Regions from separate parts of the Collinsella sp. AF15-51 genome, predicted to be linked through region 2. Evidence: riboswitches for the same ligand, from Rfam matches in the RefSeq annotation. Region 2 holds a riboswitch; the other holds the start of a gene.
What was found. A riboswitch is a leader RNA that binds a small molecule or an ion and turns the genes downstream of it on or off. The one in region 2 is predicted to bind thiamine pyrophosphate.

Region 1: linked by a shared signal. The riboswitch ahead of thiC (phosphomethylpyrimidine synthase ThiC) and the one ahead of thiM (hydroxyethylthiazole kinase) in region 2 are both predicted to bind thiamine pyrophosphate.

Annotation. Positions count from the first base shown of each region.
Region 1 covers NZ_QRYG01000005.1:78,607-82,804, reverse strand. Annotated here, with positions in the region: gene thiD (bifunctional hydroxymethylpyrimidine kinase/phosphomethylpyrimidine kinase) at 1-545, opposite strand, end outside; gene thiC (phosphomethylpyrimidine synthase ThiC) at 724-2,058, opposite strand; TPP riboswitch at 2,051-2,166, opposite strand; gene DWW51_RS04105 (hypothetical protein) at 2,230-2,745, shown strand; gene DWW51_RS04100 (YaaA family protein) at 2,786-3,595, opposite strand; gene DWW51_RS04095 (aminopeptidase) at 3,699-4,198, opposite strand, start outside.
Region 2 covers NZ_QRYG01000028.1:4,383-8,580, reverse strand. Annotated here, with positions in the region: gene DWW51_RS09705 (5-methyltetrahydropteroyltriglutamate--homocysteine S-methyltransferase) at 1-145, opposite strand, end outside; gene DWW51_RS09700 (LysR family transcriptional regulator) at 301-1,197, opposite strand; gene DWW51_RS09695 (HAD-IIB family hydrolase) at 1,208-2,116, opposite strand; TPP riboswitch at 2,280-2,390, shown strand; gene thiM (hydroxyethylthiazole kinase) at 2,442-3,281, shown strand; gene DWW51_RS09685 (thiamine-binding protein) at 3,285-3,626, shown strand; gene DWW51_RS09680 (thiamine phosphate synthase) at 3,623-4,198, shown strand, end outside.

The DNA.
Region 1 (4,198 bases), on a different contig from region 2:
AGATGCCCACCCTTAACGAGGGATGCGCAACCAAAGCGGCGGGTGAGGAGCATGGCAGCATTTTGCTGTGTGCGCTCGGAGTCGACCTCGTAGTCAAGCAGGGCCATGGCCTCGGGAATATTGGGCGTGATGACGGTTGCTAGTGGGAACAGGCGGCGGGTGAGTGCCTCGGAGGCATCCTCGGCAATCAAGCGCGCGCCCGAGGTGGCGACCATGACGGGGTCGACGACCACGTTCGTTGCGTTCCAGGCGCTCAAGCGGTCGGCGATGACTTCGATAATCTCGACAGAAGAAACCATGCCGATCTTGACGGCGCTTGGGCGGATATCGTCAAAGACAGCGTCAATTTGCGCGGCTACGATATCTGGCGAGATATCCTGCACGGCGGTGACGCCCAGTGTGTTTTGCGCTGTAATGGCGGTTATGGCCGTCTCGGCATACAGGCGGTGCGCCGTGATGGTCTTGATGTCGGCCTGAATGCCGGCACCGCCGCTGGAATCGGATCCCGCGATGGATAGAACGGCGGGTACCTTACTGCGATCCATGCTCACTCCCTTGTCCGGTCGGATTCAAATGGGTCTTTAAGTCTGCATTATAAAGATGCCCGGGCCGGCTGTATTCCGAACCCGGGCGGGCGATGCAATCTTTACGCAAATGTAAGCAAATGTTCACATGTCAACAATTGACGAACACCATGTTACCGATTGCGGCTCCGGTGACGCGTTAATCCTCCATGCCGAGGTCGATCGTTGTGCCTTCGAACACCTTGTTAACGGTACGGACGGCGCACATCTTGCCACACATGGTGCAAGTGCCCTCGGTGGCGGCGGGAGACTCCTCGTAGCGCTTCTTGCCCGTAACTGGGTCGAGCGCGCACTTCCACATGGCGTCCCAGTCGAGCTTGCGGCGTGCCTGGCCCATCTTGTCGTCCATGTCGCGGGCGTGCGGCACCTTCTTGGCGATATCGGCGGCGTGTGCGGCGATCTTGGTAGCCATGAGGCCATCGAGCACGTCCTGGGCGTTGGGCAGGCACAAGTGTTCGGCCGGCGTCACGTAGCACAGGAAGTCGGCACCGGAGCTGGCGGAGATAGCGCCGCCGATGGCAGCGGTGATGTGGTCGTAGCCCACGCCGATATCGGTCACCAGCGGCCCCAGCACATAGAACGGGGCGTTGTGGCACAGGCGCTTCTGTAGCTTCATGTTGGCGGCGATCTCGTCGAGCGCCATGTGACCCGGGCCCTCGACCATGACCTGGACGCCGGCAGCCCAAGCGCGCTTGCACAGCTTGCCCAGCTCGATCATCTCGGCAGTCTCTGTGGCGTCGTTGGAGTCGTAGAGGCAGCCCGGGCGGCAGGAGTCGCCGAGCGAAATCGTCACGTCGTACTCGTGGCAGATCTCGAGCAGCTCGTCAAAGTACTCGTAGAAGGGGTTTTCGTTGCCGGTGACCTCCATCCAGCCAAACAGCAGCGAGCCGCCGCGGCTCACGATGTTCATGAGGCGGCCGGTCTCCTTAAAGGTCTTGGTGACCGACTTGTTGATGCCGCAGTGGATGGTCATAAAGTCCACGCCGTCCTCGGCGTGCGCGCGCACGACCTCGAACAGGTCATCCTTGGTAAGCTTGACCAGCGGCTTTTCCATGTAGCCGATGGCGTCGTACATGGGGACGGTGCCCACCATGAGCGGCGTCTCGTCGATGAGCTGCTGGCGGAACTGGCGCGTCTTGCCCGAGTTGGAAAGGTCCATGATGGCGTCGGCGCCAAAGTCCTCGGCGATCTTGACCTTCTTCCATTCCTCGGCGGCATCGGCTTTATCGCCCGAGATGCCCAGGTTGACGTTGACCTTAGTAGACAGGCCCTCGCCGACACCAAAGGCGCGCATGCCTTTTTTGATGTGCACGATGTTGGCGGGAATGGCGATGCGGCCGTCGGCCACGCGCTCGCGGATGTACTCGGGGTCGCGATGCTCGCGCTCGGCGACTTCCTTCATCTGCGGCGTGATCTGCCCGGCGCGGGCGAAGTCGATTTGCGTGACGAGCTTGGGCTCGGTCTGTGTGCTCATTGGCACGGCTCCCTTCGTTGGCATTACCCATATCAGGTTTGCGGGTCAGGGCGGGCGCGCCCAGTCTCAGCCTGCCGTCTTGTCCTGCAAGCTCCCCGTTTATGTAATGGGCTCAAGTATAGCTCGAATGGGTACGATTGGCCTAACGAGCGTGCCTGTGGGGAGGCGAACATGGAAGACAAGCATCTATATCGAGAGACGCAATGGGATGTATCGGCCGAGGAAAGCCGTGCGCACCATGGCCTTGTCGCGATTGGTTTTGCGGTGCTTGCTGTGCTGGTGATTGCCGTTTGTATCTGGACGTTTGGTGGTCGCGGCGGCGCTGCATGGGAGTTCGAGGCTGATGATAGCCTACCGATAATGACGGTGAAGGTCGCGGGTGGCAATACCGTTGCCGCGCCGGGCGACTATTGGTATCCGCGCGATGGATTTGTCCAGCTGCAGCTGAGCGGCGGTTCCATTCCTGGTGAAGAGATCGAGCGCGTGACCTTCGATGCGTCGCTTAAGACGCTGTCGGTCGAGCTCAAAGATCAAGGGGATGTGCCCACGACGATGGATATCGCGCTGACGGAATGGCGCTTGGAACCCCCATCGGGTGTTGCGGTGTCCGAGGTAGAGCACGTCAAGATTGTCTATCAGGACGGCTCGACAAACGGGATTGCAAAGGCCGATGGCTTAGCGGAATAGACGCCGTGCCTAGGCAGCACATTCAAAAGCGGCGGTGGTCCTACAAGGCCTGTTCGTTCAGGAAGACCAAAGTGTTTTTATTTGAAAGCTCGGGAAAGTGGCGATAGCCAACATCGAACGCGGTGAGCCCGCTTACATCCTCGAGCTTGTTTTCTGCCATCCAGCGCACCATGGAGCCGCGCGCCTTTTTGCTGGCGGTCGAGCGCTGGATGGGCTTGCCGTTGCGAATGCCTTCGCCAAAGAGGCATGTGACGGCCGTGGCGTCGCACGCGAGGCAGGGCAGAACGGCTTTGGCATACTCTATGCTGGCGAGGTTGACGATCGTGATGTTGGAGCCCGCCGGAGCGATGGCCCGTGCGAGCTTGTCGCCCCAAAACGCGTAGAGGTCTCGGGCATCGTCGACGGCAAGCTTCGCGCCCATCTCCAGCCGATACGGTTCAACGGCATGAAAGGGGCGTACGCATCCGTAAAGGCCCGAGAGGATCCACAGATGGTCTTGCAGCCATGCGAGCTGCGCGGAATCCATCACCTCGGGTGCCATGCTCTGGTATTGAATGCCGTGATAGGACATGACGGCAGGGGAGAGGTGGCGGGCGAGTGCGGGATTGTCGAGATCGCTGTTATTCAGGATGGGCCGGAACTCATGCAGGGTGTTGAGGCAAGGCCCCAGCAGTTTGTCACTCACGTTCCAGAGCGCCTGCAGGCCACCGCTGCCTTCATTCCGCTCGATATCTAGCAGTGCGCGGTGGAGGTGAGCCGTCTCGTGCGCAAAAGGTGGAATGCCCAGGACTTCAAAAGCATCTTGGGCCGCACGCATCTGCTTGGCGGGCGAAATGATGACCTGCAGCATGGACTCTCCTCTGCCAAAAAGGAAGTTGCGGTGGAATACGGTCTGTTTTGGCCATTTATGGGCCAGTTTAGTCCGTATTTCACCGCAACGGATGAAGGGTCGGTTAGGCGCGCTCGATGAAGGCCTTGTAGCCGCGATAGGCCTCGTAGATATCGGCCTTGTTGGCGACCTCCCACAGGGCGTGCATGGACAGGACGGCAACGCCGGAGTCGATGACGTTCATGCCATACTCGGCCATGATGTAGGCGATGGTGCCGCCGCCGCCCGCGTTGACGCGGCCGAGCTCGCAGGTCTGGAAGTCCACGCCTGCCTCGTCCATGATGTCGCGGATGAGAGCGACGTACTCGGCGTCGGCGTCGTTGGAGCCGCCCTTGCCACGGCTGCCCGTGTATTTGTTAAAGCACAGGCCGCGACCCATAAAGGCGGCGTTCTTGGTCTCGAACTTGCCGGCGTAGCCCGGGTCAAAGCCGGCGGACACGTCAGAGGAGAGCATGCGGCTGCGGGCGAGTGCGCGGCGCAGGGCCAGCGGGCTGCTCTCGCCGGCGAGCGTCATGATCTCGGCGACGGTGTTCTCGAAGAAACGGCTCGTCATGCCGGTGGCGC
Region 2 (4,198 bases):
CCTCGTCCTCGACGGCCTTAAGGCCGGAAGCGTCGAGTTTACCCGCGACATAGGCGGCACGGGCGTCCTTTACAGCCTGCGGACGAAGAAAACTGCCGACGATATCGGCACGAAACGGCGCGTTCGGTTGAATCGAAGTGCTCATAGATATCTCCCTTTGCATTGGTTGCTTTACTGGGACAGAGTATGAGCGCTCATATGGACATCGTAAAATATATGTTTATAACAGTTTGATATAGATGCTTCCTATATCAGTTTGGACTGCCATAAAGAGATTTGACCCGCGCAGAACGCAGCAGTCTAGATGTGCTGACGAATCGCTTCGATATAGGCCTGCCCGTAGCGCGTAAGTGTCGTGTTCTTGCGCGTGATGATGCCAATCTCCATGTACTCGTCTACATCGAGCGGAATCGAGATAATACCGGGGCCGTTAAGTTCATGGCTGATCACGCCCGAACACACCGTGTAACCGTTAAGGCCCATAGCTAGGTTGAACAGCGTCGCACGGTCGCGCACGCGGATATTCTTGCGGCGCTCAAAGGTCGAGGTCAGCTCCTCGGAATAGTAAAACGAGTTGTAGCTGCCCTGCTCATAGGACAGGAACGGGTAGTCTTCCAAGTCCTCGAGCGTCACACTCGAGCGACCCGCCAGCGGATGGTCGGAGCACACAAAGACATGCGGCGTAGCGCAGAAGAGTCCTTCGAATACGAGCTCGTTGGCCGCCAGCATGCGCTCGATGACCTCGCGATTGTGCTCCGACAGATACAGGATGCCGAGCTCGCTTTTCATATGCGCGACGTCCTCGATAATCTCGTGGGTCTGTTCCTCGCGCAGGGTAAAGTCGTAGCGCGCGGCATCGAACTCGCGGATTACATCGACAAATGCATTAACGGCAAAGGAATAATGCTGGCAGCTCACACTAAAGTGCGGCACCTGCTCGGACGTGCCTTTGTACTTGCCCTCGAGCAGGTCGGCCTGGTCGAGCACCTGGCGCGCGTAGCCCAAGAAGGTCTCGCCTTCCTCGGACACAATGACGCCCTTGTTGGTGCGCTCAAAGATGTGTACACCCATCTCGTTTTCGAGATCGCGAATTGACGCGGTAATCGAAGGCTGCGACACAAAGAGCCGGCGCGAGGCCTCGGTGATGCTGCCGCATTCGGCAACTTTGACGACATATCTGAGCTGCTGGAGCTTCATGGCTTTCTCCCTAGACGTTCGTGACGTCGAAACCCGTCGCGTCCATCTGACGCATAAACGACGGCATCTCCCCCGTCGCGGCGCAGGCGGCAATCTGATGCAGAGCCCCGGCAACCGCACCATCTGCCGCAGCGCCGATATGCCAGCGCGCGGCAGCCGTGACGGCCTCGTTAGCATTGGCGACTGCAACGGAATTGGGAACGGCATCGATCATGGGCAAATCGTTATCGGAATCGCCGAATACGGCCACCTCGTCGGGCGTCAGGCCCAAAGCGCGCGCCAGCTCCAGCGCAGCACAGCCCTTGTCCCAGCCGGTCGGAAGAACGTCGAACAGGCGCACGCGGTTGTTGGGAAACACGAGCGAGAGCTCCGGCACCTCGGCGGCAACACGCTCGCGCAGCTCGGCGAGCTCCTCGCGCGAACGGGCACTCCAGATATTCGCCTTGTATACCGGGGCATCGTCAACGACAGGGCGACAGGGAGCCTCTTCGCCCTTGAGCCACGCGTTGCCGCCTGACTCCATGGCGTGACGCACACGCTCGGGATCGCTTGTCACGCAATAGGCGTCGTTGTCCCAAAAGTCATCACCCAGACGGTAGACCTTCAAATAGGTATCGTCGGTCTCTTGCTCCAGGTAGTCGGCCAGGCGCATAAGGGCATCGTTATCAGTTGCGCGCGAGGCAACCGCCTCGCCATCGACAAACATCACCTGGCCGTTACAGAACGCACCGGTCGAAAAACACTCGGAGCGGTTTTTGAACATCCAGCCCATCGCGGACGGCTGACGACCCGAAACCGGCCCAAAGTGCAGACCCGCCGCCTGCATGGCATGAATGCCCTCAATGGCGTAGTCGCTGGCGCCGTCATGCCCGGCTGGAATCAGCGTATCGTCCATATCGGTCAGCACAAGTTTGATCATAAGGTCCCCTCGGTCATTCTTTATCCCGTCTATTGTAACGACCTGCCAATAAGGGACAGGTTTATCTTGGCAGGTTTTATCTGGGAAAATGCAGCACCCCTGTTGCCACCTGCCAAAATAAACCTGCCCCTTTTTGGCAGGTGCGCTAGTATAGGGAACAACAGATTCGATGCGGGAGTGCCGGCGGTGCAAACCACAAGGCTGAGAGGGCATAGGGCCCAATCCTTTGAACCTGTCAGTTAATGCTGGCGTAGGGAGCATGCCGCCTTTACAGGGGCGCTGTCTATGCACAGCGCCCCTTTTCTATGCCAAGGAGGCATGTGCAGTGATTGATTCGGAACAGCTTAAGCAACATATGGTCAAGGCCGTAGAGGAGATTCGAGCCACCAATCCGATGGCCGGCTCCATCACCAACACGGTGACGATCGACTTTGTCGCCAACGCGCAGCTCGCCGTGGGCGGTTCGGCCGCCATGGCCTATCTGCCCGACGAGGGCGAGGCGCTCGTTGCCGGCGGCGGCGCCATCTATCTCAACATGGGCACGCTCTTCCCCATCTACGAGCAGACGATTCCCCGCGCGGCCAAGGCGGCACACGACGCCGACAAGCCCTGGGTGCTCGATCCGGTGGGTCTGGGCATCGGTAGCCTGCGCACCCAGCTGGTAAACGAGCTCAAGCAGTACAAGCCCGCCATCGTACGCGGCAACGCCTCCGAGATCATCGCACTCTCCGGCCTGTGGGGTCTTGAGGGCGAGTCGGCCGATCTGAGCCGCGTACGTGGTGTCGATACCACCGACACGGTCGACGCCGCCCGCGATGCCGCCGTGGCGCTCGCTCGCTACACCGACGGCGCCGTTGTGGTCTCGGGCGAAGTCGACCTGATTACCGACGGCACGACCGTGGCCAAATCCCACGGCGGCAGCCCGCTCATGTCCAAGATCACCGGCTGCGGTTGCTCGCAGGGCGGCGTGCTGGCCGTGTACGCCTGTGCTACCGATCCGTTTACGGCAGCAGTCTGCGGCACCGCCGTCTACAACGTTGCCGGCACGCGTGCCGCCGCCGTCGCCGATGCCCCGGCAAGCTTTAAGGTCGCCTTTATCGACGAGCTCTACCGCGCGACCGCCCAGGATATTGCCGACAACCAACTCGAACTCGAGGAGGCATAAGCCATGTCCGAGTCCACAACCAGCGCCGGCATGAACACACTCGTCGCCGTGGCCATCGCCCCGTGCGGCACCGGCGATGAGCTGTCCGCCGAGGTCGCCGAGGTCGTGCGCGTCATTCGCGAGAGTGGCCTTCCCAACCGCACCAGCTCGATGTTCACCGAGATCGAGGGCGACTGGGACGAGGTCATGCAGGTCGTGCGCGACGCAACCTTTGTGCTGGCGAGCAAGGGCATCCGGACCGAAGTCGTGCTCAAGGCAGATATTCGACCCGGATTTACCGACACCATGACCGGCAAACTCGAGCGCATGGAAGCGCAGATCAAAAAGCAGGAGGAAGCACGATGAGCATCCGCGACAACCTTGATATCTCCGCCTATCTGGTACTCGGCCCCGAAAACACCCTCGGGCGCCCCGTGGGCGATGTGGTGGCCCAGGCACTCGACGCCGGCTTTACCTGCATCCAGGTGCGCTCCAAGGTGGCAAGCGCCCGCGAGATCATCGCTCTGACGGGCGATGCCGCGCAGGCAATCGCACAGGCCGGCAAGACCGGTCAGGTCGCCCTGCTGATCGACGACCGTCTGGATTGTGTGCTTGCCGCGCGCGAGCAGGGCATTGCCGTCGACGGCGTACACGTGGGTCAGAGCGATATTCCCGTCGAGGTCTGTCGCAAGCTGCTGGGTCCCGATGCCATTGTGGGCCTTTCGGCCCGCTGCGAGGAGATGCTCGAGTACGTCAAGACCGCCGACATGAGCCTGGTCGACTACCTGGGCATCGGCCCGCTCCACGAGACCGAGACCAAGCGCGACTGCGGACGTGCGGCTGACGGTTCCATCATCACCAAGAGCTTTGAGGACCTGGCCGCACTCCACGTGGCAAGCCCCGTGCCCATCGTGGTGGGCGGCGGCGTCAAGACGGCC